DNA from 4 places in the Ureibacillus sp. FSL K6-0165 genome. Region 3 is predicted to be linked to each of the others. Evidence: riboswitches for the same ligand, from Rfam matches in the RefSeq annotation. Region 3 holds a riboswitch; each other region holds the start of a gene.

Region 1 (7,806 bases), 1.1 Mb from region 3:
AACTACGCAAAATTAGAAGAAATGGGTTATGTTTCGCCAGTCATCGATTTATCCATCCAGTATAAAAAATCAATGAGATATGGACAAATTGCTAAAGTACGTACATGGGTAGAACAACATGACAAATTGCGGACTACATATGGTTATGAAATTTTACACGAAGATGGTTCTGTTGCCGCAAGTGGCACGACTGTAAATATCTTAGTAAAAAAAGACGATTTCAAACCTGTTCCACTTCGAAAAGTTGATCCTGAATGGGATTCAAAATATAACGAAATTGCTCGAACAAAAAAAGAAAAAACTTCTTAATAAAATGAATGACTAGTTTTATGGCTAGTCATTTTCCTTTTTAACGATAATTCTATATTGGATGAATCATTTTTGATATAATGACGATTGTGAGTAAAAAGGAGGGATGTTCATGGTGCAAACTGTAGAATTAACAAAATGTTTTATCGTCTTAACAAACACAGCCCGAGAAGCGATTAAGGAACATTTTACCGATGAACATGCCTTTTTTAGTTTACAATCATCATTTTTTGTTTTTTTAGAAAAACAATCGATAGAAGAAACATCCCTATCCCTTACGATTTATTTTGACAATCGTCGAAATGAAAAATTATCGAAAAAAATGAACGAACGCGTCGTGATTTTAGACTGTGTATTTGATATAAAAAATGGCCTTATAGCGAAAAGTTTCCGAACAAAGGGTAAACATACACCCGTTGATACAAACAGACGAAAGGGCATGCGAATCCATTTCGTCCCTTCTAGAATCAATGGCCATTCTTACTCAGAGCACTTTATAAAAACCATCGCTCAATTACCTGTAGCACAAGAAAAATACGACTATGTAAATAAACGGATTTCAAGCTGGGAAGGTTATTTAAAAGTTTTATATAAAAATGCCAACATCGATGACATCGAGGCAAATATCCAATCCATTTCTTACAGTTCAGACTTTTCAACGGTTTCATTAAAGGTACGTGGTATTCACGATAAAGAGTGGAAATCGTTAAAAGGGATGAACGCTTATGTTCATGGCATAAAAAATGAAATTGGGGAAATTGTCAAAACAAATATTCAACATCAAACCATCGAAATTGAATTAGCTCCTCAAATAAGTAAATTAGCAAAAGAAAATGTTTTTGATTTTCATACGGATTCCATCACCTTTAGCAATGCCTCGACAAAATCTCAGTTAAATCGTCTTTTAAAAGGCTTCGATCGACTAAAAGAAGGACTTGCCGCAAATCCTAATCTAGAAAACTTTTTATTTGAAGATGTTCCAAACGTAGCACAACGCAATAACCATCTTGATATTGAATTCCATAACAATTTAAACAAATATCAAAGAGAAGCGGTAAGGGGTGCGCTAGAAGCTGAAGATTTATTTGTCATTCAAGGCCCGCCTGGCACAGGTAAAACAACCGTTATTTCTGAAATTTGTTATCAAAACGTCAAAATGGGGCTAAGAACGCTTATTGCCTCCCAATCAAATTTAGCTGTTGATAATGCCCTTGGAAGACTACTAGCAAATAAAGATATTCGAATTTTACGATACGGTCGTACAGAAAGCATTGAAGAAGAAGGCAAAAAATTTATTGAGGAAAATGTTGCAGAATATTGGAAAACACAAACCTTTGATGCCATTTCGAAGGAAATTAACCAACATGAGCATAAAGAAGAATTATTACAAAAAGAAATAGAGGATTACAAAACGCAAATTGAACAGCTAACAGAAAAAGTAGCTCAACTTGAACGTGATATTTTGCGAAAAAAGGAAGCCGAGAAAGAATTAAAAGGTATATTTGAGTCGATTGCTGAGCTAAAGAAACAAATTATCTCTAATAATAAAGAAAAAGAAAAAACCGAAAAATCAATCGAAACATTGCAAAACTCTTTAAACGAACGGACAGAAAAGCTCAGAGAAATCGAAGAAACGATAGCAAGCAAAGGTCTTAATCAAATTCAGCAAGAAATTAAAGACGCACAAAAACACATTCGAGAAAGTGAAAACTTAATCCACTATGTTCATGTGGAACAAAAATTGAATGAAGCACAAGCTGAATGGCAACGAGTAGTAGATGAAATCACAATATTGAAAAGAAAACAAGAGGAATTCAGCGATACGTTTAACCAATTGCAATCTTATAAAAAATTAGAAGAAGTAGAAGGATTTATTGAAACTCATGGAATCAAAAGAGGGTTTGTCATTAATCAGTTGCTGCTTGATATGGACAAAATTTATCAACAAATATTGAAATTAAAACCCGCGAAGCAAATTTCTGAACGGATTGAAAAAGCCATTGAATACAATGAAAAAACATTAAAAATTCAAATAGAGCCCGTTCAGCTGCCGCCAAATCATCAATATTCTTTACATGAAGTGAATGAGTTTCTAGATAAATTAGCGCTTGCTTTTAAACAACAAAAAATCAATCGCCAAAATGGAATTCCTTCTATACGCGGCCTATATATCAGATGGCTTTATGTCAATGAGCTATTATTGCAATTCAAAGGATTAGCAGAAGAATCGAAAAGCGTTTTTGAAAAATTAAAAATGGAAGTTGCGGAACAATATTCACTACAATTAGGGCTTAGCGAACAACATATTCAATCGTTAAGCCAAAAAGAGATGCAACTGCAACAATTGATTCAACAATATCATCAAGAACTAAAGAATTTCCAAATAGAAAACACAGATTTCATACCATCTATTGACGAGTTACAAGTTATCATCGACGCATTAAATGAAAAGATTTCTTCACTAACTGAACAACAAGCCAATTATCAAACATATGAACATGAAAAAGCTCAAATCAATCAAGAGATTGCCACAATTGAAAAAGAACTTTCCAATGGTGGAGAATTATTATCGACCATACATAAAGAATTAAAAGAATTACATCGACAAGGCATTGTTTTAGAGAAAAAAGCTGAACAGTTGCAACAACTCATAAAACAAAATCCTGAGTTCGAACTGGAACAAACGAAAGAAAAAATTAAGGATTTCCAATTAAAAATTGAAAAATTACATCAACAAATTGAACTGTTGCCAATCACAAAGGAAATTCAAAAAGAATGGTTTTCATTACTAAATAATTCTACTGAACACGATTTAGATGAAATCCGAAAACTATATGTGAAACATGCAAATGTGATTGGTACAACTTGTGTTGCTTCCGCAAATAAAGATTTTATGGACAATTATCCTATTTTTGATGTCGTCATTATTGATGAAGTATCAAAAGCAACACCGCCTGAATTATTACTTCCAATGTTAAAAGGGAAAAAAATTATTCTTGTCGGTGACCACCATCAGTTGCCACCATTAATCGGTGACGATACATTTGAAGAAACATTGGAAGTAGTTATGAAAGAAAGCGACACTTTTGAAGAAAAAAGGGAACTCGAGAAGCTTTTGGAAGAATCATTATTTGAACGCCTATATAAAAATTTACCTAGCACAAATAAGAAAATGCTAGGAATTCAATACAGAATGCATGAAAAGATTATGCAAACCATCACTCCATTTTATAGGACCGGCAACGAGTCCTTACATTGTGGTTTAGATAATTCTGATGAAGCAAGAGATCATAAATTAAATGGAAATTATGTAAAACGCCATGAACATTTATTATGGTTCGATCTACCAAACGAGCCACATTACTTTGAAGAAAGAATGAAGGAAGGCGCTAGTTTATTTAACTCTTCCGAACTAGAAACAATACGGAAACTATTAATCGATTTAAACGAAGCAACTGCAAAATCAAAAGAACAAGGCTTACTTGAAAATGATGCTTTAAAATCCGTTGGTGTGATTAGTTTCTATCGAGAGCAAGTAAATCGAGTTAATTTGTTAATAGAAGAGTTGAATTTGTCCCATTTACATATTCGGACAGGCTCTGTCGATAAATTCCAGGGTATGGAAATGGACGTTATACTACTAAGTATGGTTCGAAACAATCCACATGGAGAAATCGGTTTTGCAAAAGATTACCGCCGGTTAAACGTTGCATTATCGAGAGCAAGAGAATTACTGATGATTATTGGCAGCTCAGAAATGTTCATGAATCGACCAAAAGCAAAGAACACTAAAGAAATGTATCAATATCTATATGAAGTAGTGGAAAAACAACAAGGTATTCGAAAAATAACAAAGGAGACGTTCTTAACATAAACATGGAACTCCATCAAATACAGCAACAATTAATAAAAAAGCTTGAAAAAGAAAAATCTGGTTTAATCATTCATACCGATATTTGGTGTATTCCGATGCATACGTATGAAATCACTTATCAGCCAGTTCGAAAGAGGACGATGGATATATTAATGAAAATCTTACTTTTCTCTTGCCAAAAATCAACTTTCGAAAGGGCTGAACAGCTCAGTGAAATTTTACTGGTAGAGCCACTATTTATAGAAGATTTATTACGGAAAATGCAAAAAAATGGGTTGTTGATACGGGAAAATAACTATTATCAACTTACCGAAAAAGGAATGAAACAATTTTCTCTAGGAGTATTTGAAGAGGAATTAGAACCCGTAGCAATAGAGCTACTATATAGCCCTGTACATCATCAAATCGTAGAAGGCGATATTGAGGAAGTATTAGACTTTGATGATTTTCCGGAACAAATCTATCGTTATATACGTAATGAAGAGGGGCCAGTAAGTGCACCTTTTATGATGAAAGCAATACAAAACATGCAAGCGACGGAACTGGAAGAAGATCATCAAGAAATCAAATCCATACTATCAATGGAAAATACTCAAGTAAATGATGTCCCTTGTATCGAATTCATTATTTGGAACGCTGAAAACAAGGAATTATTTATCCGCGTATGGAATACATTATTTAATAGTTGGGATCAACAATTAGAACAAGAATTGAATGAGAAAGAGAGCTCGGAATGGCTAACAAAAATGCAGAGTAAAATAAAATAACCTAATATTGCAAATCCCTATTAAATGTGTTAGGATTATCTTAATTTTATAAGGATTCAAAACTTTCTTATCAAGAGAAGCGGAGGGACTTGGCCCAATGAAGCTTCAGCAACCTCTAACGATTGTTAGAAAGGTGCTAATTCCAGCAAGGCTATGCCTTGGGAGATAAGAGAGTGCGTACATGAAATGTTTGTACCCTCTCATTTCCTATGCTGGAATGAGAGGGTTTTTTAATAATTAAATGTAGAATTGGGGGACATGAGAAATGCCAATTAATATTCCGAAGAATTTACCAGCTGGAGAAATTTTAAGAAATGAAAAGATTTTCGTCATGGAAGAAGACCGTGCGTTATCACAGGAAATCCGACCATTAAATATTTTGGTTTTTAACTTGATGCCTGAAAAAGAAAAAGCAGAATTACAATTATTGCGTTTACTCGGTAACACTCCTTTACAAACAAATGTAACATTTTTAAATACAGCTTCATATGAGCCAAAAAATGTGTCAAAAAGCCATTTAGAGATGTTTTATAAAACTTTTGATGAAATCAAGCATCGCCGTTTTGATGGAATGGTCATTACCGGGGCACCAGTAGAACGGTTGGAATTTGAAGAAGTTAATTATTGGAAAGAATTAACTGAAATTTTAGACTGGGCACAAGACAATGTGACATCGATAATTTATATATGTTGGGCGGCACAAGCAGCACTATATTATCACTTCGGAATAGGGAAATTTGAGTTGCCGAAAAAATGTTCTGGTATCTATTCACACACTATAACAGACTTAACAAACGATTTAGTTCGTGGTTTCAATGATGAATTTGTGGCACCTCATTCTCGATACACGTCAGTTTCCTTAGAGGAAGTGCAACAACATCCTGATTTACAATTGTTGAGCTATTCTGAAGAAGTAGGACCTTTTATCATTCAATCAAAAGATAATAAACACATTATGATTACAGGACACTTGGAATATGATGCAACAACCCTTGCCGAAGAATATGAGCGTGATGTAAAGAAAGGATTACCAATAGACATTCCAGCAAACTATTTTCCTAACAATGACCCAACAAAAAAACCAAAAAATAGTTGGAGAGCACATGCCCACCTATTATTCTATAACTGGTTGAACTACTATGTTTACCAAGAAACACCTTACGACTGGCATTTTGTCGATGGTTACGAACCAATTGATTATCATATTTAATGAAAACTGTAAAAATTCTTCTTCCACGGAAGAATTTTTACAGTTTTTTTATTAATAAAACAATTCATACATATGAATGACAATAGCGAGTGCAAAATGAAGTTCTTGAACAAATAAAGAATTCATAATTGGAAATACTCAATAATATGTAAAGGGGGTAATGAAATGTCCGAACAGCTACATTATGGTGATGATTATAAATTTATTCCCGTCACTTCTATATTAAGTGGGGTAGGGCTAAACATTACAGAGGATTTATATCATTTTACAATCCAAGTAGTCAATGTTTGCTTTATTGGTGATCCAGATAAAGACAATCAATGGGTTTTAGTTGATGCGGGAATGCCGAAATCAGCTAATGCAATCATTGAAGAAGCTGAGCAGCGTTTCGGTCAAAATGCCCGCCCAAAAGCGATTCTTTTAACCCATGGACATTTTGATCATGTTGGCGCAATTGTTGATTTAGTAAAACATTGGAATGTCCCAGTATATGCCCATGAAGAAGAAATCCCATTTTTAATAGGAGAACAAAGCTATCCAAATCCAGATCCTACGGTAGATCGTGGACTCGTTGCGAGAATGTCACCATACTTTCCTAAACAGCCAATACAGTTAGATTCTTTTGTTCATGCACTGCCGAAAAATGGAACAATCCCGATGTTACCTGAATGGAAGTGGATTCCAACACCGGGACATTCACCAGGTCATATCTCTCTTTTTCGTGAACGCGACCGTGCGCTAATTGCTGGTGATGCGTTCGTTACGGTGAAACAAGAGTCTTTGTTTAAAGTTTTTGTACAAGAAAAGGAAATCTCTGGCCCACCTAAATATTTTACAACGAATTGGAAATTAGCAAGAGAAAGCGTTACAAAACTCGCTTATCTTCGTCCAAGAGTGGCACTATGTGGACACGGTGTTCCAATGTCGGGTGAAGAATTGGAAAATGGATTAGCCCAATTAGTTCATCACTTCGATGAATTGGCAATTCCGAAAGATGGAAGATACGTTGATGGTTTTGAACATTAACTCACAAAAGCATATAAATAAAGAAAGAAACCGCAACGTTTGTTATACGGTTTCTTTCTTTATTTATATTAAAAACATCGCAACAATTGTCGTCACAAATAATCCAATTACTACTGGAATTAAGTTTCTTCTAGCCAACTCAAATGGACTGACATTACAGATTGCTGCTGCTGGAATTAAAGCCCATGGTACTAAAGTTCCACCACCAACATAAATGGCTGCAATTTGACCTAATGCTGTAAGAGTAGCAGTTCCTTCACCAATCACTGTACCAAATAGATTAGCAATCGAACCTACTAACGAAATACCAGAAAATCCGGAGCCATCTAACCCTGTAATTGCGCCAACTCCTGCAACTGTCACTGCAGCAATTTCAGCGGTTAAAGGCACAACCGCTGCTAGTGCGACCCCTAAATCATTAATGATGCCTTGAGATCCTTCTGGTAAATGATTGCCGATGATTTGAGTAAATCCAGAATCTCCTAAATAGAAGAATGCGGCAATTGGAATAACAGGACCAAACACTTTAAAACCAAATTGGAAACCTTGAATTAAATAACTTGTCGTTTTTTCTAGTCCAGCATTTTTATGGGCAAACATTGAAAGGAGTAATAGAAGTG
Region 2 (7,806 bases), 550 kb from region 3:
TCGTTTGCTTGTTCCAATGTTAATTGAAATGGAATAATTCCGTTAGGAGCGATAGAGTGATCGTCTTTAATTTCCATCACATGATTTGATCCGCAATAAGGACATACGTTGGCTACTTCCAACGCATCATAGACTAATTCAGCAGCGCAGGCATCACAAATCACTATCTTTTTTTCGGCTCCCCAACGGAAGCTACTTCTAGCCTCTGCTTGATGGAAATCTAGCTCATCTATTTCTAAATCAGCCTCTAATTCTGCATTTGGAATCTCTTCTGTATGATGACAATAGGGACAAACTAACTTGCCTGAAGCAGGATGAAACTTGATGGAAGCACCACAGGATGGACACTTCGCATCATACTCATCTACTTCAATGAACTCTTGTTTTTCATTGGTACTCATACCAATCCTCCTTATTTGCGATCGTTTTCATCAATCACATCTCCGCATTCAGGGCAGAATTTCGGTGTAAAGGATGGATCTTTTGGTTGCCATCCACATTTATCGCATGTCAGTGCAAAGTTCGCTGGCTTTGGCGAACCGCATTCATAACAAAACTTCCCCTTATTTTCTGTGCCGCATTGACAAATCCAAGTATTTGATGTTGGTCGTTTGTTTCCGCATTCGGTACAGAATTTTCCTTGATTTTTCGCACCACAACTACATTGCCAAACAACATTTTGAGGATTTTGATCGACGGGTTGTTGTTTTTCACCCATTTCAAATAAATCTTTTGCATTGACACCACCTGCTTGCTGAGCCATTTGCAGTCCTGCAAAACCGACAAAGGCTCCTCCTTGATTTTCTGCAGCTTTTCTCATTGCTTCACTTTGAGCGTCAATTATTGTTGCTCCAGCCATAGATGGATTTCTGAACACTGCACTTCTTTGGAGTTGTTTAATCATTTTTTCATCTTCTTCTGAAGCATTGACCGCACTAATACCAAACGAAACGATTTCGATGCCTCGCTTTTTCATCCATTTATCAGATAATACTTCATTTAATGCTTTTGCAATTTCTAACGTATGTTGTGGAAGTTCGCTATAGCGTATCCCCATTGCAGAAATTTTAGCAAAAGCAGGTTGTAATGCTGTTAATAGTTCTGAGCGAAGTTGACCGTCGATTTCAGAACGTTTAAATTCATTTTGAACATTGCCAGAGACGTTAGAATAAAAAAGAATTGGATCCACAATTTTATAGGAATATTCCCCGTGACATCGGATGGAAATATCGATATCTAACCCGATATTTCGATCAATAATCCGGAATGGAATCGGTGTGGGAGTACCATATTTATTACCTGAAATCTCCTTCATGTTAAAAAAGTATACTCGCTGATCTTTTCCAGGCTCTCCACCGAAACTTAAACGCTTTCCAAAAGACTCAAAACTTGCTTTAATTGATTCGTTTAAGTCTCCATAAAAGATGCTTGGTTCTGTAGAAAAGTCATATACGTATTCTCCAGGTTCAGAGCAAAATTCAACTATTTTTCCCTGATCGACAATAATCATGCATTGCCCTTCATTGACTGCTATTATCGAACCGTTGCTAATGATATTGTCGCTTCCTTTACGGTTAAAACTTCTTTTACCGCCTCGTTTTTTTCCTTTGGTTATTAATACATCTGCAGGAATAGAGTCACAGTAAAAATACTCTCTCCATTGGTCAGATAAAACGCCGGCTAATGCACCGACACCCGCTTTTAATAAGCCCATACCATTCCCTCCAATAATCAAAATTTACATATAATTCATTCTACTTTGATTCTCTTATGAATGCATTATTTTTATTGATGTTAAATATCACTAAAATTTATGAAAATTCATACTTGAACACATGATTTCAATCGTGCATGATAAAAATAAGAAAGATTTGAAAAATTATTTAAAAATAAGGAGCCAATGAAATGTCGTTGAAATTTATTCATTATCCTAGATGTACAACTTGTAAAAAGGCGCAAAAATGGTTGGATGATAATGGAATAAAATATGATGCTATTCATATTGTAGAACAAACCCCAACGAAAGAAGAATTAAAATCGTATTGGGAAAAAAGTGGACTACCATTAAAAAAGTTTTTTAACACATCTGGACAAAAGTATAGATCCCTTGGTCTAAAGGATAAACTAGGTTCGATGTCTGAAGAAGAACAACTAGAATTATTAGCTTCAGATGGCATGTTAATTAAACGACCAATTGTTACAGATGGTGAAAAAGTGACTCTTGGGTTTAAAGAAGAAGAGTTTGAACAGACATGGAAGTAATCATCTAAAATAGCTTGTTTTTGAAATTGAAATATGTCAAACTGAAAAAAAGATTACATATCAGATGGAGGGTAAAAGTATGTCAATACCAAAGGAATTACGTTATACGAAAGAACATGAGTGGGTAAAATTAGAAGACGGTAAAGTACGTGTTGGAATAACTGATTTCGCACAATCTGAACTTGGTGATATCGTATTCGTTGAACTTCCTCAAGTTGGAGACGAAATTCAAATGAATGAACCTTTCGGAAGTGTGGAATCAGTGAAAACGGTTTCTGAATTATATGCGCCTATTTCTGGTAAAGTTGTTGAGGTGAATACTGAGCTTGAAGATAGCCCAGAATTAGTAAATGAGTCTCCTTACGAAAATGCTTGGATGATTGTTGTTGAACCTGCAGATTCTTCTCAACTTGATGAATTACTTACTGCAGAACAATACGAAGAAATTATTTCTGAATAATCTGTCTAAAACGCCAGGGAAAGAACTGGCGTTTTTTTAAAATCAAAATATAATATGTAGACAACACTATTCATCGTTTCTTCAGTTCTTATATAATACGTGGGGTGAGTAAAAATGCATTACGAAAAATGTATCATTGTAGAAGGTCGTTCAGATATGTTGAAATTGGCCCCAATTTTAGCGGAAGATGTGAAGATTGTCTGTACAAATGGTACTATAAGTGAAGAGGCGTTACTCGAGCTTATTGAGCCCTATGAAGAATGTCAGCTATATACTTTTTTTGATGCCGATCAATCCGGAGAAAAACTAAGAAAATTAATGAAGAGAATTTATTCGGAGGCTACTCACCTAAATGTTCCAAGAACATATATGGAAGTTGCAAACGCACCACGAAAAGTGTTAGCTCAATTACTGAAAGAAGCGAGATTTTTAGTTCATAAAGAATATTTAGCATAGGAAATGATTGATATGGAAGAATGGACAATAGAGAATTGGGAAGAAAAAGTAAACGAAAATGATATCACAGCATTTTATTTATATACACCTATTTGCGGAACATGTAAAATTGCATCAAAAATGATGGAAGTTATTGAAGAACTTCTTCCACACATTCCGATTGGGAAAGGAAATATTAATTTTTTGGAAGAATTTGCATACGAACAACAAATCGAAAGTGTTCCTTGTCTACTTATAACAAAGGACGGAAAAGTGCATGAAAAAGTCTATGCATTTAAATCCGTACAAAACTTATATGAAAAGTTGATTTTATAGTTGACAGATGATAGATTACGTGTTACATTGTTTCCATAATTAAATAACCGAATAGCAAAAAACTCTTATTAAGAGTGGTGGAGGGAAGTGCCCTATGAAACCCGGCAACCATCATATCATTGATATGATAAGGTGCCAAATCACGCAAAGTATTTATTACTTTGAAAGATAAGAGGAAGTTTTACGATATCTAAGTAGGTTGTTCAACTTCCCTTCTACTTATCAAAGTAGAAGGTTTTTTTATTGAAATGAAAGATTGTATACATAACGCTATAGTCAAAGGGTAATAAAAAGTGTAAAATGCACAATTGTAATATCAATACATATTGCGGTTTATAAAGGAGTACTCAAACATGATTGAAGTAAAAAATGTCACAAAAATCTTTAAAACGAAAAATGGGGAATTAACCGCAGTTGATCATGTAAATTTGTCTATTCAAAAGGGTGAAATTTTCGGAATCATCGGATATAGCGGTGCCGGAAAAAGTACATTGATTCGCCTATTGAATGGACTCGAGAAACCAACGAGCGGTTCTGTCATAGTGAATGGTCTTGAAATTTCTTCAATTAAAGGAAAAGAGTTACGGCTTGCTCGCCAAAAAATCAGCATGATCTTCCAACATTTCAATCTTTTATGGTCAAGAACAGTCGCAGAAAATATTGCTTTTCCTTTAGAAATTGCAGGGGTACCAAAAGAAGAAAGAGAAAAAAGAGTTCACGAATTAATTGAACTTGTAGGTTTAAGTGGAAGAGCGGATGCTTATCCATCCCAGCTTTCCGGTGGACAAAAACAACGGGTTGGTATAGCAAGAGCATTAGCTAACAATCCAGAAGTATTGCTTTGTGATGAAGCCACAAGTGCTCTAGACCCAGAAACAACTGATTCAATTTTGCGATTATTATCAGATATTAATCAGCGTCTTGGGTTGACAATTGTTTTAATTACCCATGAAATGCACGTGATTCGAAAAATTTGCCATCGCGTTGCGGTGATGGAAGCTGGACGTGTCGTTGAACAAGGTGATGTTCTTGAAGTGTTCCAAAATCCTCAAGCTGAAATAACGAAAAACTTTGTGATGCAAGTTTCGGATTCAAGAGAATCAAAAGAATCCATTGAACACATTTTGAAAAATTATCCTTCTGGAAAATTAGTAAAATTAATTTTTGTTGGAAATACAACAGAAAGACCGATTATTTCATATTTAATTAAAGAGTTCCAGTTGGATATCAACATCCTTCACGGCAATATTTCACAAACGGTGAATGGCTCTTATGGAACGTTAATTGTTCAACTTGACGGTGATTCTGAAAATGTCGAGAAGGCTTTGGAAAAACTGAAATCGATGAATATTAAAACGGAGGTGATTACGAATGATTGAGGCATTATTTCCGAATGTAGATTGGACAAAAATGTGGGAAGCAACCTATGACACACTCTACATGACAGCTATTTCTACAGCAGTTACCTTCGTTCTCGGCATAATCATAGGTATACTGTTATTCTTAACAAGTCCACACCAACTTTGGGCTAACAAAATTGTTCATTTCTTGACGGGGTCCCTTGTGAATATCTTCCGTTCGATTCCGTTTATTATATTAATTATTTTATTAATTCCGTTTACAAAATTTTTACTCGGAACTATTCGTGGTGTAAATGCGGCTTTACCAGCGTTAATTATCGGTTCAGCGCCGTTTTATGCGCGTTTAGTATTAATCGCTTTACGCGAAGTAGATAAAGGTGTTATTGAAGCAGCAAGATCGATGGGTGCGAATACTTTCACAATTATATGGAAAGTATTAATTCCTGAATCCAAACCTGCGCTCATTTCTGGAATTACTGTCACAGCTGTTGCTCTTGTTGGTTATACAGCGATGGCAGGAATCATAGGTGCAGGCGGTTTAGGGAACTTAGCTTTCTTAGAAGGTTTCCAAAGAAGTAGAGAAGATGTCACGTTAATGGCAACGATTTTAATACTTGTCATTGTATTTGTCATTCAATGGATTGGTGATACGATTACTGCCAAAACGGACAAGCGCTAATTCAGGTGATGGAGGCGATTTGCCTTTCACATAAAATTTAATGGAGAAGGAGTAATGGAAGGATGAAGAAAGTATTATCATTTTTATTCCTATCAGTGCTTGTGCTAGTATTAGCTGCATGCGGTACAAGTTCAAATTCTTCAACTGATGAAGGAACAAACGACGATCAACAAGCAACAGAAAAAGTAACATTAAAAGTAGGTGCTTCACACACACCTCACGCAGTAATTTTAGAGAAAGCAAAACCAATCCTTGCTGAAGAAGGAATCGAGTTAGAGATTGTACCATATCAAGATTATGTTTTACCAAATCAAGATTTAAATAATGGCGATCTTGATGCAAACTATTTCCAACACATTCCGTATCTTGAACAAAAAGTTGCTGAAGAGGGTTATGATTTAGTAAATGCTGGTGGAATCCACATTGAGCCAATGGGGATTTACTCTAAAAAATATCAATCTTTAGATGAACTTCCTGATGGTGCAACAATTTTAATTTCAAATTCTATCCCAGACCATGGTCGTATTTTATCACTACTTGAAGCAAATGGCTTAATCACATTAAAAGAAGGTATCGATAAAACAAAAGCAACTTTAGAAGATATTGTTGAAAATCCGAAGAACTTAAAAATCGAAGCAAGCGATGCTCCTGAGATGATGGTTACTTATTATGAAAACAAAGAAGGAGATGCGGTTGTTATTAACTCTAACTTCGCAATCGATGCTGGAATTAACCCAGTGGAAGATTCAATCGCAATTGAAGGTTCAGAATCACCATATGTAAACGTAATTGCTGTACGTTCTGGCGATGAAAATAGAGAAGAAATTAAAAAGTTAGTGGAAGTATTGCGTACAAAAGAAATTCAAGACTTCATTCTTGAAGAATGGGGCGGCTCTGTAGTACCAGTGAGCGAATAATAAAACGAAATAACCTCCTAATCGAAAACGATTGGGAGGTTTTGCATGTTTAAGAGAATTAAATAAGGTGACCTTTGCCTTCTTGATTTTGAGTATGTTGGCCATTACGAAACAGTTCTTTAACAATGAAATTATGTTATATCCTCTATTGAAATTGATTTAATCTGGAGAAGAATGTTTGAACAAATTTGATAAATACTTGTTCTGAAGGAGCTAATTCTCTGTTTGTTGGATAAATAATTCCTACATTGCGGGTGATATTTGGATTATCGATTTTCATTTTGATAGTTAACCGTGGTGTAGAATCGTAGAAAGAACTTTCTGGCAATAATGTTACGCCAATTCCTGCTGCTACAAGCCCCTTTAAAGCATCCATATCTTCTCCCACCGAAGTGGCTATAGGAGAAAAGCCTGCTGATTTGCAAGCATCGACTACGACTTTATGTAAAATATATCCTTCAGGGAAAAGGACAAAGTGATCATGACGTAGTTCATCTAAATGAATTTTATCCCGCTTCGCCAGCCGGTGATTGGCAGGAAGCAATGCACAAATGTTTTCATTGAATAAAATCATTGAATCGATTGTTTCATCTTTCTTTGGTACCGGTCCTAAAAATGCAAGGTTTAATTCACGGTTTTTGACTGCCTCAATTAAATAGCGATAGGATCCTTGGCGTAGATGGAAAGAAACGTCAGGATATTCTTTTTTAAAGGCAGAAATAACTGTTGGGAGGACGTAACTTGCTAAACTAGTAGGGAAGCCAATTTTAATGGACCCCTTTTCAGGATCTAAATATTCTTCCACTTGCTTAACAGCATAATCAATAGCATTCAGAGCGGTAATTGCATGCTCTAAAAAAATTTTACCAATCGGTGTTAGTTTCACGTTTCTCCCTACACGTTCAAAAAGTGCTGTGCCAAGCTCTTCTTCTAGATTGGCAATTTGTCTGCTTACAGCTGATTGGGCAACATGAAGGTGTTCAGCTGCCTCGGAGATATGTTCCCGTTCTGCAACTTCAACAAAATATCGTAATTGACGTAATTCCAGTGTTCTCCCTCCTAATCATCTAAAAAATAGATGGGTTGATAAAAAAATATATACAATTTATATTAATGGAAAATGCCAATAATGTAAACGTTTAGGAAAAGGAACATTGTTGCATAGATTGTATATATCAGTCAAAGTCAAGGGGCATGAAAGGGCAGAAATTTGATTTACTACTACTTTAGAAATTTCTTAAATAACAATTATTTCAAAGGATGAATTTAAGAACTCTGAAAAGAAGCATAGACTGAATGCAATTAAAAAAATATATCGAAAGATGTTGGTTGATAATAGCTTTCTATTCAAAAAAT
Region 3 (7,806 bases):
CCTTTTCCAGAACTGTCTTCCACTTTCTCCATATATTGTTCAAGGTGTGCAACCGCAGCTTTCATGACGCCAGCGCTTTGTAATACTTCCGCCACGATTAATTGGTTATCATTAAATAATCGGCCTACTTCAGCCATTCCGTCCATCAACGGTCCATTTATGATATCTAATGGTGTATCAAAGATTTTTCTTGCTTCTTCTAAATCTTCAATTAAACCCTCTTTTGTACCTTCCACGATGTAATAAGCAAGACGTTCTTCCACCGTAGCAGGTAGTTCAACAGTTTTTTCCTCTTTCTTTTTATCACGATAAAATGCCGTAAACTTCGCCAATGTTTCATCGTTTGTATTGAAGATTAAATCATTAGCTAATTGTATTTCTTCTTCCGGTAGAGAGGCATAACGCTCCAATTTTTCTGTATTAACAATGGCATAATCTAAGCCAGCTTGCGTGCAGTGATATAAAAATACTGCGTTTAATACTTCCCTGCCAACCGGTGGGAGACCAAAGGAAACGTTGCTAATCCCAAGAACCGTTAAAGCTCTCGGATATTTTTCCTTTATGAGTCGAATTCCTTCGATTGTTTCTTCTGCAGCGCCAATGTATTGCTCATCCCCAGTACCTACGGGGAAAACTAATGGGTCAAAAATAATATCTTCCGGCGCAATGCCCCATTTTTCCGTTAAAATTTTATAAGAGCGCTCTGCTATCGCCAATTTTCTCTCGCGAGTGACGGCCATTCCCTCTTCATCAATTGTGCCTACAACAACTGAGGCACCATATCTCTTCACGATTGGCAGCACTTTATCAAAACGTTCTTCTCCATCTTCTAAGTTGATGGAGTTGATGATTGCTTTTCCTTGAGAATATTTCAATGCTTCCTCTATCACTCGCTCGTCAGTTGAGTCTATGACTAAAGGTACTTTCACTTTCTTTACCACTTCTTGCATAAATCGGCGCATATCTTCTAGCTCATCTCGGTCAGGGTTCGCTAAACAGATATCAATCACATGCGCCCCGTTTTTCACTTGGGCTCGAGCAATTTCAGCCGCTTCCTCGTATTTTCCATCAATAATTAACTGCTTAAATTTACGAGATCCAATAACGTTTGTTCTTTCACCAATAAATAACGGACGCATTGAATCATCATAAAGCAGCGGTTCAATACCTGATACTGCATGTCCAAGGGATTTTTCCTTCTTCTTTCGAGGTTTATAGCCTTCTACTGCTTCACGGATTGCCTTTATGTGGGCAGGAGTTGTACCGCAGCATCCACCGACAATGTTTAACCAACCTTTTTCAGCAAATCCTTGCAATTTCTTCGATAAAGATTCGGGCGTTTCATGATAATGTCCCTCTTCATCTGGTAATCCAGCGTTCGGATAACAGCTTATATAGCTTGTAGATAATTCGGAAAGCGAGCGAATATGATCCGTCATAAATTCTGGCCCTGTCGCACAGTTAAGCCCAATTGAAATTGGCTTGATGTGTTCAATAGAAATATAGAAAGCTTCTATAGATTGCCCAGCAAGTGTTGTTCCCATTGGCTCAATCGTCGCAGAAACCATAATCGGAAGCTCTTTTCCAGTTTCTTTAAATGCCCGCTTCAAACCAAGGGTTGCCGCTTTCACGTTTAACATATCTTGGCTTGTCTCAAGTAACAATAAATCTGCGCCGCCTTCAATTAGTGCTTTCGCTTGGATATAGAAGTTTTCAGATAGCTCATCAAATGTAATACCGCCCGTTACAGACAATGTTTTCGTCGTTGGACCTATGGATCCTGCAACGAAGCGAGGCCAGTCGCTTGTTGAATATTTTTCAGCTTCTGCTTTTGCAAGTTCTACAGCCCTCTTATTAATTTCTTCTGCTTTATAACCTAATCCATATTCATTTAATACGAGTGGGGTTCCTCCAAATGTATTTGTAGAAATAATATCTGCTCCAGCTTCTAAGTACGCTCGATGGATTTTAGAAATGACATCAGGTCTAGTTAATACAAGGTGTTCATTACATCCATCAAATTCTTCCCCACCAAAATCTTCCGGTGTTAAATTTTCCTGCTGGAGCATTGTTCCCATTGCACCATCGATAATCAATATTCTTTTTTGCAATTGTTCCTCTATTGGATGGTTAACCATTTGCTTTAACTCCTTTATTTTGCTCGTCAAGTTGTTGAATATATTGCAATAGTTGTAAAGTGATTTCATATCGCATAAACGGCGTAATTAAATAAATGCCGTTGAAGTATTTCGTTGCTGTATCTAACAATTCTTTTGCAATTTCTAGTCCTACTTTTGTTTCTTGTTCTTTATTTCCGCTTACTTGTTGCATTCTTTCTAACACATCATCAGATAATTTAATTCCCGGTACTTCATGATGCAAAAATTCCGCATTTTTAAAGCTAGTAAGCGGCATAATTCCTATATAAATTGGTGTATCTAAATGTTTTGTCGCCTCATGAATTTCCACAATTTTTTCCTTCGAATAGACTGGTTGCGTAATGAAATAATCCGCACCATGTTCAATTTTTTTCTCTAGACGGCTGACAGCACGATCTAACACTCTCACGTTAGGATTGAAAGCCGCTGCTACTGAGAAATTCGCTTTTTTTCTTAGTGCTTTGCCAGAAAAAGAAATCCCTTCATTTAACTGTTTAATTAATGATATCAATTCCATCGATGAAACGTCATAAACACTTGTTGCACCCGGAAAATCCCCTACCTTTGTTGGATCACCAGTTACAGCCAACACATCATGAAGGCCAAGAGCATTGAGCCCCATTAAATGGGATTGCAGCCCAATTAAGTTTCGATCTCGGCAAGTAATATGTGGCATTGTGCGTATGCCATATTGCAGTTTTAAAATGGCCCCCATTGCCAAGTTGCTAACCCTTGGAGATGCTAGTGAATTGTCTGCCATCATGATAAGATCTGCCCCTGCATTGTAAAGAGCTTTTGCTCCTTCAACAAACTGTTCAATTTCAAGATGCTTCGGCGTATCCAATTCTACAATGACAGAACGTGCTCTTTTTGCTTTTTCGTGGAGAGGTTCAAAACTATGCGGTTCAGCCTCGCGAATGATTATTTCCCTCTGAGGTTTTGCCTCTTTCTTTTCAACCGGCTGAAAATGAGCAAGCTTCTTTTTCATCGCTTCAATATGTTTCGGTGTTGTACCGCAACATCCTCCAATGAGCCTTACTCCTTCATTGCATAATTCAACCGCTGCCCTTGCAAAATAATCTACTTCTGATTCGTAAACGACACGCCCCTCTTCAATATCTAATAAAGAAGCGTTCGGATAAACAGATAAATACGCTCGTTCAGGAATTTCTACCTGTTCAAAAGCCTGTATTGTGTGGTATGGACCAAGTCGACAGTTCACCCCTACAATATCTGCACCTAATTTTTCTAACTGCTTTAATGCTTCATTCAATTTCATGCCATTCATTAATACGCCCGGCTCTTGCATTGAAACTTGAGCAATGATGGGCATATCCGTCATGGCTCGTAACATTTTTAACGTCTCGCATAGCTCTTCAAAATCATAATAAGTTTCTAACAACAAACCATCTAACTGCCCCGCAATTAGCACTTCTGCTTGTTCACGAACTGCTGCGAGAATTTCATCTAATGTATAATCTACTTTGCGAACACCACGGATACCACCAATCGAACCTAAAATAAACACTTCACTGTTCTTGGCTGCTTGTTTGGCAACACCTATCGCACCTTCGTTAATTTCCACTACTTTTGACTCCAAACCATAACGAGTGAGCTTGATTCGATTAGCGCCATATGTATTCGTTTGAATAACATCTGCGCCAGCTTGTATGTATTCCTTATGAATTTTTTTAATGATTTCCGGTTTTTCAATATTCATTTCTTCGTGACAATTTTCAAGTCCATATGAATATAACAGCGTTCCCATAGCACCATCTGCAACTAACACTTTATGTTTTAACGCATCTAGTAGCCCCATCCGAAATTCCCTCACTTTTCTTTACTTCATAAATTTTCTGTCAATTCATCTAATAGAAAAAGCCTTCTTGCGAAAGAAGGCTTGTCATTTCCTTTAGAAGTCACCTTATCTTTCGGCAATTGCCGCTGGATTTAGCACCTTACTAAAAATTTTTAGTGGTTGCTGAAGCTTCACCGGGCCAGTTCCCTCCACTTCTCTTGATAAGTCATATTCGATTTTAAAATATCAATATAATAACTTACATCATAAAATCAATACTTCATTTTGTCAAGTTAATCAGTCGGAATTATTTAAAAAGTTGTTTATAATTTGTTTTGCTGTTTCTTTCCCGTTATCAATGCATGCACCAATTCCTACGCCGAAATAAGAGCAACCAGCAATGTAAAGATTCGGATAGAGGTTATCTAATTTTGTAATTATTTCTTGCAAAGCTTCATGATGAGCTAAATCATAAGTTGGCATGGCATCGATCCATTTTGTAATATTCACAATGGTAGGTTGTGCTTCTATATTCAAACTGAGTTGAATATCGTTCAAAGCAACCTTTGTTAACTCTTCATCACTCATTTTCACTAATTCTTGGTAGCGAGGATTACTTTCTTTATAAAACAGTCGAACAAGTAGATTTCCTTCTGTTGAAGTATGCTTCCATTTACGGCTTGTCCAAGTAGAGGCATTACATAATAAGTCGCTGTTATAGGAAACGATAAATCCAGTGCCATCCTTAGGCAAAATAGAATCTGGTAGATCGAAGCCTACATACATCGTAATGGCTGATGCATTTTTAAATTTGTTGAAATAAGGATTTAATTCATCATTATTTAAAACTTGCTTCACGACTTGGTTGGGCAATGCTAACACAACAACATCCGATTCCAATTTTTCTCCGTTAGCGAAGGAAATTTCATAACGTTGTTCTTTCTTCTCAACAAGAACTGTTTCAGTATCTTTATATATTTCTACATCCACAAGCAGTTCTTCCATTCGATCAATTAGTTGAGATAGTCCATTTTTAAAAGAAAGGAATTTTTTATTCGCTTCCCGTTCAAACTTTTCCCGATTTGCTTGCAAACCTTTCATTATACTTCCATATTCATTTTTGTAATCAACTAAGTATGGAAGCGTAGAGGCAATGGACAATTTATAAATGTCCCCTGAATAAACACCAGCTAATACAGGAGCTATTTGTTTCTCCACGATTTCTTTTCCTAAAAAGTATTCTAAGAAATCTCCGATGGAACTTTCCTTCGTAAATTTCGTATTCGGTATTTCCTCATCTTTTAACACTCGTTGTTTCCCTTCTTCTGAAATTAATGTGCTCGCCTTTAGGGATTCGAGAGTCATAGGAATGCCAAATACAGAGTCCTTTGGAATCGCATGTAATTCATTATTGGTGTGAATATAAGAAATTCCTGTTTCGTTATATACGACTTCCGATTCAAAATCTAGTTCCTTTACAAGTTCAATTACGCTTGGATATCGTGCTACAATGGAATCTGCTCCCGTTTCCATGATGAATCCTTTTTCACGCGCTGTGTGCATTTTTCCGCCAAGGTACGGATTTTTTTCCACAAGTACTAAACGGGCAGGAATTTCGTTTTCCTTTAATTGTTTTTGTAAATAATACATCGTGCAAAGTCCTGTAATTCCTCCACCGATAACCGTTACCGTTTTCATTCGTTACAACTCCTATAAGATCATTTTACCGTACTTTTAGTATAAACTTTTTTTATAACTCTTTCTGTGTCGGCTTTAGTAAATTTCAATATAGTAAACAACAAATATGCTTTTGACTGTTGAATTTATTTCAAAAGGAATTTTGATAATTTATTCAATTTATTAAACAATAAAAAACAGCCCTTTCCACTATACTACAAAGGACTGTTTCACTATATTCAACTAGTTTTTCATAATCCAACTTTAGAATCACAATCTCTTCATAGCATGTAATGTTCTGTCATCCCCACTACATTACGGAATATGGAATGTAGTAATGCAATACTTTTTAGTGTGCTTATTATTAATTATACTCATTTTGCTTTTGTTGTTTTGCCAGTTCTCGCCAGCGGGCTGCCGCTTTTTTATCTACTTCAACATCAATCCCATTTTCGTAAATATATGCGATATTTAACTTTGCTTGATAATCTCCTAGCAACGAAGCTCTCTTATAATAATAAAGTGCTTTCTTTCCGTTTCTTTCAACACCGATTCCATTCTCATATAGAAACCCTAAATTATAAATTGAATCAATGTGATGGTATTCCGCTGCTTTTTCAAACCACTCAATAGCAAGAGGGACATTCCTCTCCCTGCCCAATAGACCCTCAAAATAGATGGAACCCATTCGATATTGGGCATCGAGATCCCCGCCTTCAGCTGCCTTCAAATAATATTGAAATGCTTTTTCGTCATCTCTATTTACCCCAATTCCTTGCTCATACATAATTCCTAATGTAAACATTGCTTCTACAACATTCTGTTTTGCAGCCACTTCAAACCATTTTAAAGCTTCCTTATAATTTACATTTCCTACTTCACCGTTTAAATACATGTCTGCTAAGTTATTAGCTGCATCAGGATTTCCGTTTTTTGCTGCCTTTTTATATAATGAAAAAGCCATTTCAATATCTTCTTCAACGCCAAGTCCTTCGTAATAGCAATTAGCCAACTGATATTGTGCTTCACTATTTCCCGCTTTACTCGCTTTTTGCAACCAGTAAACAGAAAGAGAATATTCCTCCATGATCCTGTATATATCCGCTAATTCAACCATCGCTTCTACGTTCTTTTCATGGGCAAGTTGGTATATATTTTTCGCTTCTAGCATTTGTTCTTCTGTAAGCAAATGACGCAATTGTTGTAAACGCTCTTCAAATCTTTCCTGCATCTCTAATTCCATCACCATCGACACCTTATCTTCATTTAAAATATTCGACTAAATAATTTTTAAATTTCGTTGCAGCAGGAGACATATAACGGCCTTTAACCCATGATACACCGATTTTCCGCTCACAAATGGGTTCTTTAACCGATATTTTTCTTACATTATACTCATTCAATCCTTTAATGTCTGGAATAATCGAAATACCATGGCCAGCACTAACAAATCCTGCTACTGTATGTGGATCTTCTCCTTCAAATGTAATATTCGTTTTAGCAATTCCCACATCTTTTAATAATTGGTCTACAATATGACGTAATGCATTCCCTTTTTTTATAGATACAAAAGGTTCATCTTTTATTTCAGACAAATTGATAAATTCTTTATTTGCAAACCGATGATTTTCTGGAACGATAACAAACAATTCTTCCTTCCATAATTCAATCCATTCAATATCAACTATTTTTGATTCAATACGTTGGGATAAACATAAATCGATATCCCCTTCTTCCAACAATTCTAATAAATTCAATGAAGAAGCTTGAGTTAAAGTAAACTTGATATTCGGATATTTTTCGTGAACATGAGCCATCAATTCAGGCACAATCTCCATCCCTAAAGTGTGGATAAATCCTAATGATACCTCTCCATATCCTGGCATAATCAATCCATTGATTTCCTGTTTCGCTCGATTATATTCTTCTAAAATCGTATTCACTCTTTCCAAAAAAAGTTTTCCATAGCGATTCAATACAATGGAACGGCCTTGCCTATCAAAAAGAGGTACTCCAATTTCTTGTTCGATATTTGAAATCGACTTACTTAATGCCGGCTGAGAAATGTTTAACAATTCAGCAGCGTGAGTCATATGTTCTATTTCAGCAACAACTTTGAAATATTCCAATTGTTGTATTTCCATTTACATACCCCTTTTGTTAATTGATAAC
Region 4 (7,806 bases), 630 kb from region 3:
ATATCATCACCTCTACCTATATACTAACATAATTATTCTTCTGATTGTTGAATACAAGGTGAACATAATATTTGGATAAATTCAATAAAAAATATCATACTATATATGAACTGTTTTCTGAGATTTCATGCAATTGTAAAATTATAAAAACAATGTTTTTAGTATAATTAAAAAAGAAAGAAAAATCTGTAAAATGAGGTGAAATGATGTCAAACGATAAATTAATTGCCCAATTAAATGAATTAGTTTCAACATACTCAGTATTATATACTAAACTTCATAATTACCATTGGTATGTAACAGGTCCAAGCTTCTTTACATTACATGAAAAATTTGAAGAATTATACAATGAAATTACGGCAAACTTAGATGAAGTAGCAGAGCGTATTCTAACAAAAGGCGGAAAGCCAGTTGCAACATTAAAAGAGCATTTAGAATTATCAAGAGTACAAGAAGCTTCAGGTTCAGAAAAATCAGAGGAAATGGTTCAAACAATAATTGATGACTTCCAATCCACTATGAAGCTGATTAAAGAAGCAATGGAAGAGGCGGCAAATCAAGGCGATGATCGTACAGAAGATATGTTGAACGCAACTTTCCAAAGTCTAGAAAAACATACATGGATGTTATCAGCGTTTTTAGGTAAATAACGGAATGTCTATCCTCAAGAGTTCAATGATAGAACTTTTGAGGATTTTTTATCCTTTTGAATAGCCCTAATTATATTTCACCATAATGAATATAAGGAGGGTGATTACTATCGAAAAGACAACGCTGTATGTGAACGTCTTAAACCAATCTTATAATTACATTCCTACTGGCGAACCTTGTGAGTTTAAGATTGAATTGGATCCGGATAAAGTGTTTATATTTAAAAAGCTATTTAATCAGTTAAACTCTTTAGAATTTGATAATGCAGTAAGAGCTCATTTACCATATCTTCCATACCATCTTGATGAAGAGAATGATGAAATTGATAATCGATTGAAAAAAATTTATGCTTTAATTCATGAGTTTGGCGATGAAAAAATAAAAGAATTTGTGGAACAATTGCCCTATTTCAATAATTGAATAGAACACATCCCTTCGCTACACTAAATGTATAGGAGTTGAAGGGATGTTTACTTTTTATGATTTAAACAATAATAAAGTCGAACTAAGTTTTGAAGGTCCTCCGTTTCCACTTGAGCCGAAGCATGTCCTGGTGCTTGTACAAAAAGATGGAAAATGGCTTTGTACAATCAATCAAAAACGGGGTGTGGAATTTCCTGGAGGTAAAGTGGAATTGGGAGAAACAATAGAACAAGCAGCTAAGCGGGAAGTTTATGAAGAAACGCTCGTACATATTACGGATTTGAAATTATTTGCCCATTATACTGTTTATGAAAAAATCCCATTTTGTAAAGCCGTATTTGTTGCAAAGGTGGCTCGAATCGAACCTTTTGTTCAACAATACGAAACGGTCGGGCGACTTTTTTTAACAACGGAGGAAGTATTACAACATCCATATGCAAGTTTTTATATGAAGGATGAAGGGATGAAAAAAATTTTGCAGGAAGTGAAACAACTTGAAAAAGAATGGTAGCATTGAATTAATTAGAAAATATCCTTCTCCTAATCCAAATGTAGAGCTTGAGGAAATCGTTTATTGGTCGGAAGGGCTTCGAGTGAAAGGATTGCTTGCTAGACCTATTGGAGATGGTTCATATGAAGCATTATTATATTTGCGTGGTGGATTGCAGTCGGTAGGAATGGTAAGGCCAGCTAGAATTGCGCAATTTGCCTCAAATGGGTTTATTGTATTTGCACCGTATTATCGTGGAAATCGAGGTGGAGAAGGTCGCGATGAATTTGGGGGCGATGACCGACTTGATGCACTGCATAGCATCCAATTATTAAAAGAATTTGCCAATAATGATTCGGTACACCTTTTTGGTTTTTCAAGGGGAGGATTAATGGCTTTATGGATGGGGATTTTGAGTAAAGATATTCGGTCAATCGTCACTTGGTCGGGTGTAGCTGATTTGGCGGATTTGTACGAAGAACGGGTTGATTTAAGACGTACGCTAAAGAGACTTATCGGTGGATCTCCAACAAAATATCCGGAAATTTATGAAGAACGCTCACCAATTTATGAAGTGGACCGCATTCATGCACCGGTACTTATTATCCACGGTACTGAAGATTCCAATGTTAGGATCGAACAGTCCTATAAGCTTGAAAAGGCGCTTAAGGAATCAGGAAAAGAATTTGAAACGTGGTATATGGCCAATTTGGCACACCATTTTCCACCCCATATCAATAGAGAAACGGTCCGTTCTATTTGCAATTGGATGAAAGAAAAAGGAAAGAAGCGATGATTTCAATTCACTCTTTTCCCTTTAATTATTGAAACACTTAGAACGTTTTTCATTAAAGATTTATAAAAAAGCCCATCAAAATTAAATGGCCTGATCAAAAAGTGTAATATTTTTTGATCAGGCTCAAATTCTTTATGATGATTATATTTTCCCTGCGTTGGTCACATCTGACGCGACTCCTTGTCGAAATTAATCTGCGAAGAATGCATGAGCATCAGTCGTAAAGAGAGGCGCCTCAATGACTTATTAGGCGCCTCTTTAATCTTAATATGAGTTTAGAATGGATGGAACGTTGATATTAAACCAATGGTCCACCTTTTTTCAAAATATCTTCTGATACGTTGTTAAATTTCTTGAAGTTTTCTTTGAATAAATCAGCTAAATAACGAGCTTTTTGATCGTAAGCTTCTTTATCTTTCCAAGCTTCACGAGGATCTAGCACTTCGCTTGGAACCCCTTCAATTGCAGTTGGGATGTGTAATCCGAAAATACCATCTTGTTTTGTTTCAACATCGTTTAATTTACCGCTGATAGCAGCACGTACCATTGCGCGAGTATATGAAAGCTTCATGCGGCTACCTACACCGTATTCGCCACCAGTCCAACCAGTGTTCACTAAGAATACTTGAACGTTGTGTTCATCGATTTTCTCACCTAACATTTCAGCATATTTTGTTGCTGGAAGTGGTAAGAAAGGAGAACCGAAGCATGTAGAGAATACTGGTTCAGGTGAAGTAACGCCGCGTTCAGTACCAGCCAATTTAGAAGTGAATCCGCTTAAGAAGTGGTACATTGCTTGTTCCTTCGTTAATTTACTGATTGGAGGAAGCACTCCAAAAGCATCAGCAGTTAAGAAAATAATTGTTTTCGGATGACCAGCAATAGAAGGCATTACAATATTATCAATGTAATGAATTGGATACGCTGCACGTGTATTTTCTGTTAGGCTATTATCATCGTAATCAGGAATACGTGATTCTGAATCGATTACAACGTTTTCTAACACTGTACCAAAACGAATGGCATTATAAATTTCTGGCTCTTTCTCAGCTGATAAATTAATTGTTTTAGCGTAGCAGCCGCCTTCAATGTTGAACACACCGTTGTCAGACCAACCATGTTCATCATCACCGATTAATTTACGATCACTGTCAGCAGAAAGAGTTGTTTTTCCAGTACCAGATAAACCAAAGAATAACGCTACGTCACCATCTTCTCCAACGTTAGCAGAGCAATGCATTGAAAGAATTCCTTTTTCAGGTAACAAGTAGTTCATGATACTGAAAATAGATTTTTTCATTTCACCAGCATATTCCGTACCACCGATTAAAATAATTTTCTTTTCGAATGATACGATAATAAATGCTTCTGAGTTTGTTCCGTCAACAGCTGGATTCGCTTTGAAACCAGGTGCAGAAATAATTGTGAAATCAGCTGTATGAGAAGCTAATTCTTCTTTTGTTGGACGGATGAATAATTGATGACAGAAAAGATTGTGCCAAGCATATTCATTTACTACTTGAATAGATAATTGAGATTCTTTATCTGCTCCAGCAAAGCCTTTAAATACAAATAACTCGTCTTTTTCTTTTAAGTAATTTAATACTTTTATATACAAGTTATCAAACACTTCAGCAGAGATTGGCTGATTTACACTACCCCAATCAATTTTATCTTTAATGCTTTCTTCTTCGACAATAAATTTATCTTTTGGAGAACGGCCTGTATATTTACCTGTCTCAGCAACAATTGCACCATCAATTGTTAATTTGGCTTCTCCACGAGTTACCGCCTTTTCAACTAATTGAGGCACTGACAATTGAGTGTTTATATTTCCACCTTTTAATAATTCCTTCAGCTCATTTGCAATTTCTACTGAATTCATCGATTAAATACCATCCTTTTTTTATTTTTAGGAAAATTAATTGTTGGTTATATAATACAGAAATTAGTATAACACATTAGATGAAATAATCTATACTAATTCTTAAAATTATTTATGAAAATTTTTTGCTTGTAACAAGAGTACCTACTTATAAGTAAATTATAGAATACCGGGTTATGTCAAATTTGAGAAAAAGGAAAAAATATTTGACATTGTATAGTATATTACGTAACATGTTGGTTGAACGGATACTCTTATCCAGAGCTGGTGGAGGGTTAAGGCCCTATGAAACCCGGCAACCTGCATTACTATAATAATGCGTGGTGCTAACCTGATGCAAGGGGTTCCCTTGAACGATAAGAGTGAAAGGTAGAATGTTTAGTTCCTTTCCTCATGCATGTGGATAGGAACTTTTTTTATTCAAGCACAAATGTCGTACTCATTCAACCTATAAAACCTATAAAAAGATAAAAATTTCTTAAAGCCTTTCATCATCTTCGCACTGTTCCTTACGGGCGAATGTTGCTAAGGCAAAATGGATAATGAGTACCGTATCATAGCAGAGATTCGTCTCGTAAATTTAGGAGGAAATTTAATGTCAAATCGTCGACTGTTTACATCAGAAAGCGTAACAGAAGGTCATCCAGATAAAATTTGTGACCAAATATCCGATGCAATATTGGATGCGATACTAGAAGAAGATCCAAATGCAAGGGTTGCTTGTGAAACAATTGTTACAACTGGATTAGTGCTTGTAACCGGAGAAATTACTACGACAACTTATGTCGATATTCAAAGTATTGTTCGGGACACTGTCGCAGAAATTGGATATACGCGTGGGAAATTTGGATTTGATGCAGAAAACTTGGCGGTGCTCACTGCAATCGGTGAACAATCACCAGATATTGCAGAAGGTGTAGACCAAGCCTTAGAAGCACGAGAAGGATATATGACTGATGAGGATATCGAAGCGATTGGTGCTGGAGACCAAGGATTAATGTTTGGATTTGCTTGCAATGAAACTCCAGAACTGATGCCTCTACCGATTAGTTTAGCTCATCGACTTGCAAGAAGATTATCAGAAGTTCGGAAATCAAAAGAGATTCCGTATTTACGACCAGATGGTAAAACACAAGTAACTGTAGAATATGATGAAAATAATGTACCTCGTCGCATTGATACAATCGTCATTTCTACTCAGCATGATGAAGGAGTTACTCTTGATCAAATTAAAGTAGATATGATGGAAAAAGTTATTAAGGAAATTGTTCCAATAGAGTTGATTGATGACGATACTAAATACTTCATTAACCCAACTGGCCGCTTCGTAATTGGTGGACCAAAAGGAGATGCGGGTCTAACTGGACGCAAAATTATTGTGGATACTTATGGTGGATATGCTCGTCATGGTGGAGGAGCATTTTCTGGAAAAGACCCTACAAAAGTGGACCGTTCTGCTGCCTATGCTGCGCGTTATGTAGCAAAAAACATCGTAGCATCTGGTCTTGCTGATCGAGTAGAAGTTCAATTAGCTTATGCAATTGGTGTTGCACGTCCTGTATCCATTTCAATTGATACTTTTGGAACAGGTAAAGTAAGTGAGAGCAAATTAGTTGAGTGGGTCAAAGAACTATTTGATTTACGACCTGCGGGTATCATTAAAATGCTAGATTTGCGTCGTCCAATTTATAAACAAACTGCTGCATATGGTCATTTTGGTCGCACGGATATCGATTTGCCTTGGGAAAGAACAGATGTGGCCCAATTATTAAGAGAGAAGGCAGGATTATAATTATTTTATAAAAATGCAGGCAAATATGAACGCCTGCATTTTTATTTTTCAATGTAAATTTAATATTGTATAAATAATAATAACTTGAATTTTATTTCTTTAATGACTGATAATATTTTCCTTTTTCAACATATTCTTGAATAATGCGATCCATATCTTTACGATCTTCTTCTGTTACTTGACGGACGACTTTAGCAGGATTGCCCATAGCGACAGAATTTGGAGGGATTTTTTTACCAGGAGGTACTAAACTTCCAGCTGCAACGAGTGCTCCTTCTCCGATTTCAGCACCATCTAATATGATGGATCCCATGCCAATTAAAGCGCGTTTACGTACAATACAACTGTGTAAGGTAGCCTGATGACCAACGATGACTTCATCCTCTATGATTAGAGGGTTATTGGGACTTTGATGTAAACAACTTAAATCTTGGATGCTACAACGTTTTCCAATAATCGTTGGTGCAACATCTCCGCGAATCACAGTTCCAAACCAAATTGACGTATCTTCGCCAATTGTAACATCTCCAGTAATCGTTACATGGTCTGCTATAAATACAGAAGGATCGATATTAGGTTCTTTATCTTTATAAGGATAAATCATCGCAAAGCTCCTCATTTCTAAAGTATTATTATGTATATTATCCTAGCAAATAAGAAAATATTTGAAAATAGAACAAAACTAACTTGTAATGACAGAAGTATTAGTGGATTTAGGAGGAACGCTATGTGGAAGTGGGAAACTAAAGAGCAACCGAAAGCTGTTATAGTAATAATACATAGCGCTTTTGAAAACCACCGTTGGTATGCATGGTTAATAGAAAAATTGATGACGGAAGGTTATCATGTCGTGATGGGCGATTTACCAGGGCATGAAGAAGGGTCAAAATTTACGAGGGTTCATGATGAATTAATTGACGAATACTTACTTTTCATTAAACAGCTCATGAAAAGCGCTCTTCAATATCATTTACCAGTATTTATCATTGGACATGGCTTGGGCGGAACCCTTGCAATTCAATTTTTAAGGTCAACGAAGATGGAATGCGCTGGACTAGTATTAACTGCTCCGTGGTTACAGTTGCATAAACATTCCAATTTACTTACAAGTGCACTAGCAAGCATGAACATAGCACCAAGCAAAAAAGTGTCGATGGAGTTTGATAGACGATTATTTACTCGAAATTCTGATGGTTTTCTAGAGATGGAGGATGACGTACCATATCATTCCAATGTTACCGTTCGATGGTATCGAGACATTCAACAATTAATGAAAAATTTGATGACTCAGGATAAGACATTGTCATTGCCCATTTTGCTCATTACCCCTAATCAAGATAAAGTGGCGGATTCAGAAACGGCGAGAAAGTGGTTATTATTGCAAAAAACAAGTGAATTTCAATATAAAGACTGGCCCCATAGTTATCACAATATTTTTCATGATTATGAAAGGGAAGAAGTATTTCTATACATGAGAGATTTTATGAATAATGTTCTACGATCTATAGGATATATAGTTTAATTGAATTATATTGAAATTGGAGGAATGTTCGATATGGACATTCCTTTTTTAATATAAAATTAATAATTTTTTTAAAAAAATGATATCAAAAATATTGATTGTTTTCATAAGTTTTTGTAATATAAAAAATATTCATGATACATAAATTTAAAGGGGTGTGTGTATGTTAGAAAATTTCTTAAACTGGATTAGCGGCATCCTTTGGGGGCCAATCATGATTTATGGGATTTTAATCGTAGGACTTGTG

The links. Region 3 has a riboswitch for S-adenosylmethionine ahead of NST00_RS04850 (bifunctional homocysteine S-methyltransferase/methylenetetrahydrofolate reductase). Riboswitches for the same ligand answer to the same signal wherever they lie in the genome.
Region 1: it holds a riboswitch for S-adenosylmethionine, as region 3 does, so the genes downstream of both, metA (homoserine O-acetyltransferase MetA) here and NST00_RS04850 (bifunctional homocysteine S-methyltransferase/methylenetetrahydrofolate reductase) in region 3, are expected to answer to the same signal.
Region 2: it holds a riboswitch for S-adenosylmethionine, as region 3 does, so the genes downstream of both, NST00_RS07515 (methionine ABC transporter ATP-binding protein) here and NST00_RS04850 (bifunctional homocysteine S-methyltransferase/methylenetetrahydrofolate reductase) in region 3, are expected to answer to the same signal.
Region 4: it holds a riboswitch for S-adenosylmethionine, as region 3 does, so the genes downstream of both, metK (methionine adenosyltransferase) here and NST00_RS04850 (bifunctional homocysteine S-methyltransferase/methylenetetrahydrofolate reductase) in region 3, are expected to answer to the same signal.

The regions. Positions count from the first base shown of each region.
Region 1 is NZ_JBBOQS010000001.1:2,067,888-2,075,693, reverse strand. It holds gene NST00_RS10310 (acyl-CoA thioesterase) at 1-309, shown strand, start outside; gene NST00_RS10305 (DEAD/DEAH box helicase) at 422-4,183, shown strand; gene NST00_RS10300 (hypothetical protein) at 4,186-4,950, shown strand; SAM riboswitch class I at 5,015-5,122, shown strand; gene metA (homoserine O-acetyltransferase MetA) at 5,216-6,160, shown strand; gene NST00_RS10290 (MBL fold metallo-hydrolase) at 6,326-7,186, shown strand; gene NST00_RS10285 (hypothetical protein) at 7,250-7,806, opposite strand, start outside.
Region 2 is NZ_JBBOQS010000001.1:1,518,176-1,525,981, forward strand. It holds gene NST00_RS07485 (hypothetical protein) at 1-401, opposite strand, end outside; gene NST00_RS07490 (SPFH domain-containing protein) at 413-1,714, opposite strand; gene NST00_RS07495 (arsenate reductase family protein) at 1,906-2,262, shown strand; gene gcvH (glycine cleavage system protein GcvH) at 2,342-2,722, shown strand; gene NST00_RS07505 (toprim domain-containing protein) at 2,837-3,178, shown strand; gene NST00_RS07510 (thioredoxin family protein) at 3,191-3,493, shown strand; SAM riboswitch class I at 3,556-3,668, shown strand; gene NST00_RS07515 (methionine ABC transporter ATP-binding protein) at 3,847-4,872, shown strand; gene NST00_RS07520 (methionine ABC transporter permease) at 4,865-5,533, shown strand; gene NST00_RS07525 (MetQ/NlpA family ABC transporter substrate-binding protein) at 5,596-6,450, shown strand; gene NST00_RS07530 (LysR family transcriptional regulator) at 6,596-7,498, opposite strand.
Region 3 is NZ_JBBOQS010000001.1:968,810-976,615, reverse strand. It holds gene metH (methionine synthase) at 1-2,138, opposite strand, end outside; gene NST00_RS04850 (bifunctional homocysteine S-methyltransferase/methylenetetrahydrofolate reductase) at 2,131-3,978, opposite strand; SAM riboswitch class I at 4,081-4,185, opposite strand; gene hemG (protoporphyrinogen oxidase) at 4,255-5,655, opposite strand; gene NST00_RS04840 (tetratricopeptide repeat protein) at 5,999-6,877, opposite strand; gene NST00_RS04835 (LysR family transcriptional regulator) at 6,897-7,778, opposite strand.
Region 4 is NZ_JBBOQS010000001.1:1,603,047-1,610,852, forward strand. It holds gene NST00_RS08080 (Dps family protein) at 207-650, shown strand; gene NST00_RS08085 (hypothetical protein) at 751-1,071, shown strand; gene NST00_RS08090 (NUDIX domain-containing protein) at 1,118-1,585, shown strand; gene NST00_RS08095 (alpha/beta hydrolase family protein) at 1,569-2,360, shown strand; gene pckA (phosphoenolpyruvate carboxykinase (ATP)) at 2,659-4,245, opposite strand; SAM riboswitch class I at 4,497-4,608, shown strand; gene metK (methionine adenosyltransferase) at 4,841-6,037, shown strand; gene NST00_RS08110 (gamma carbonic anhydrase) at 6,129-6,641, opposite strand; gene NST00_RS08115 (alpha/beta hydrolase) at 6,765-7,559, shown strand; gene NST00_RS08120 (alanine/glycine:cation symporter family protein) at 7,723-7,806, shown strand, end outside.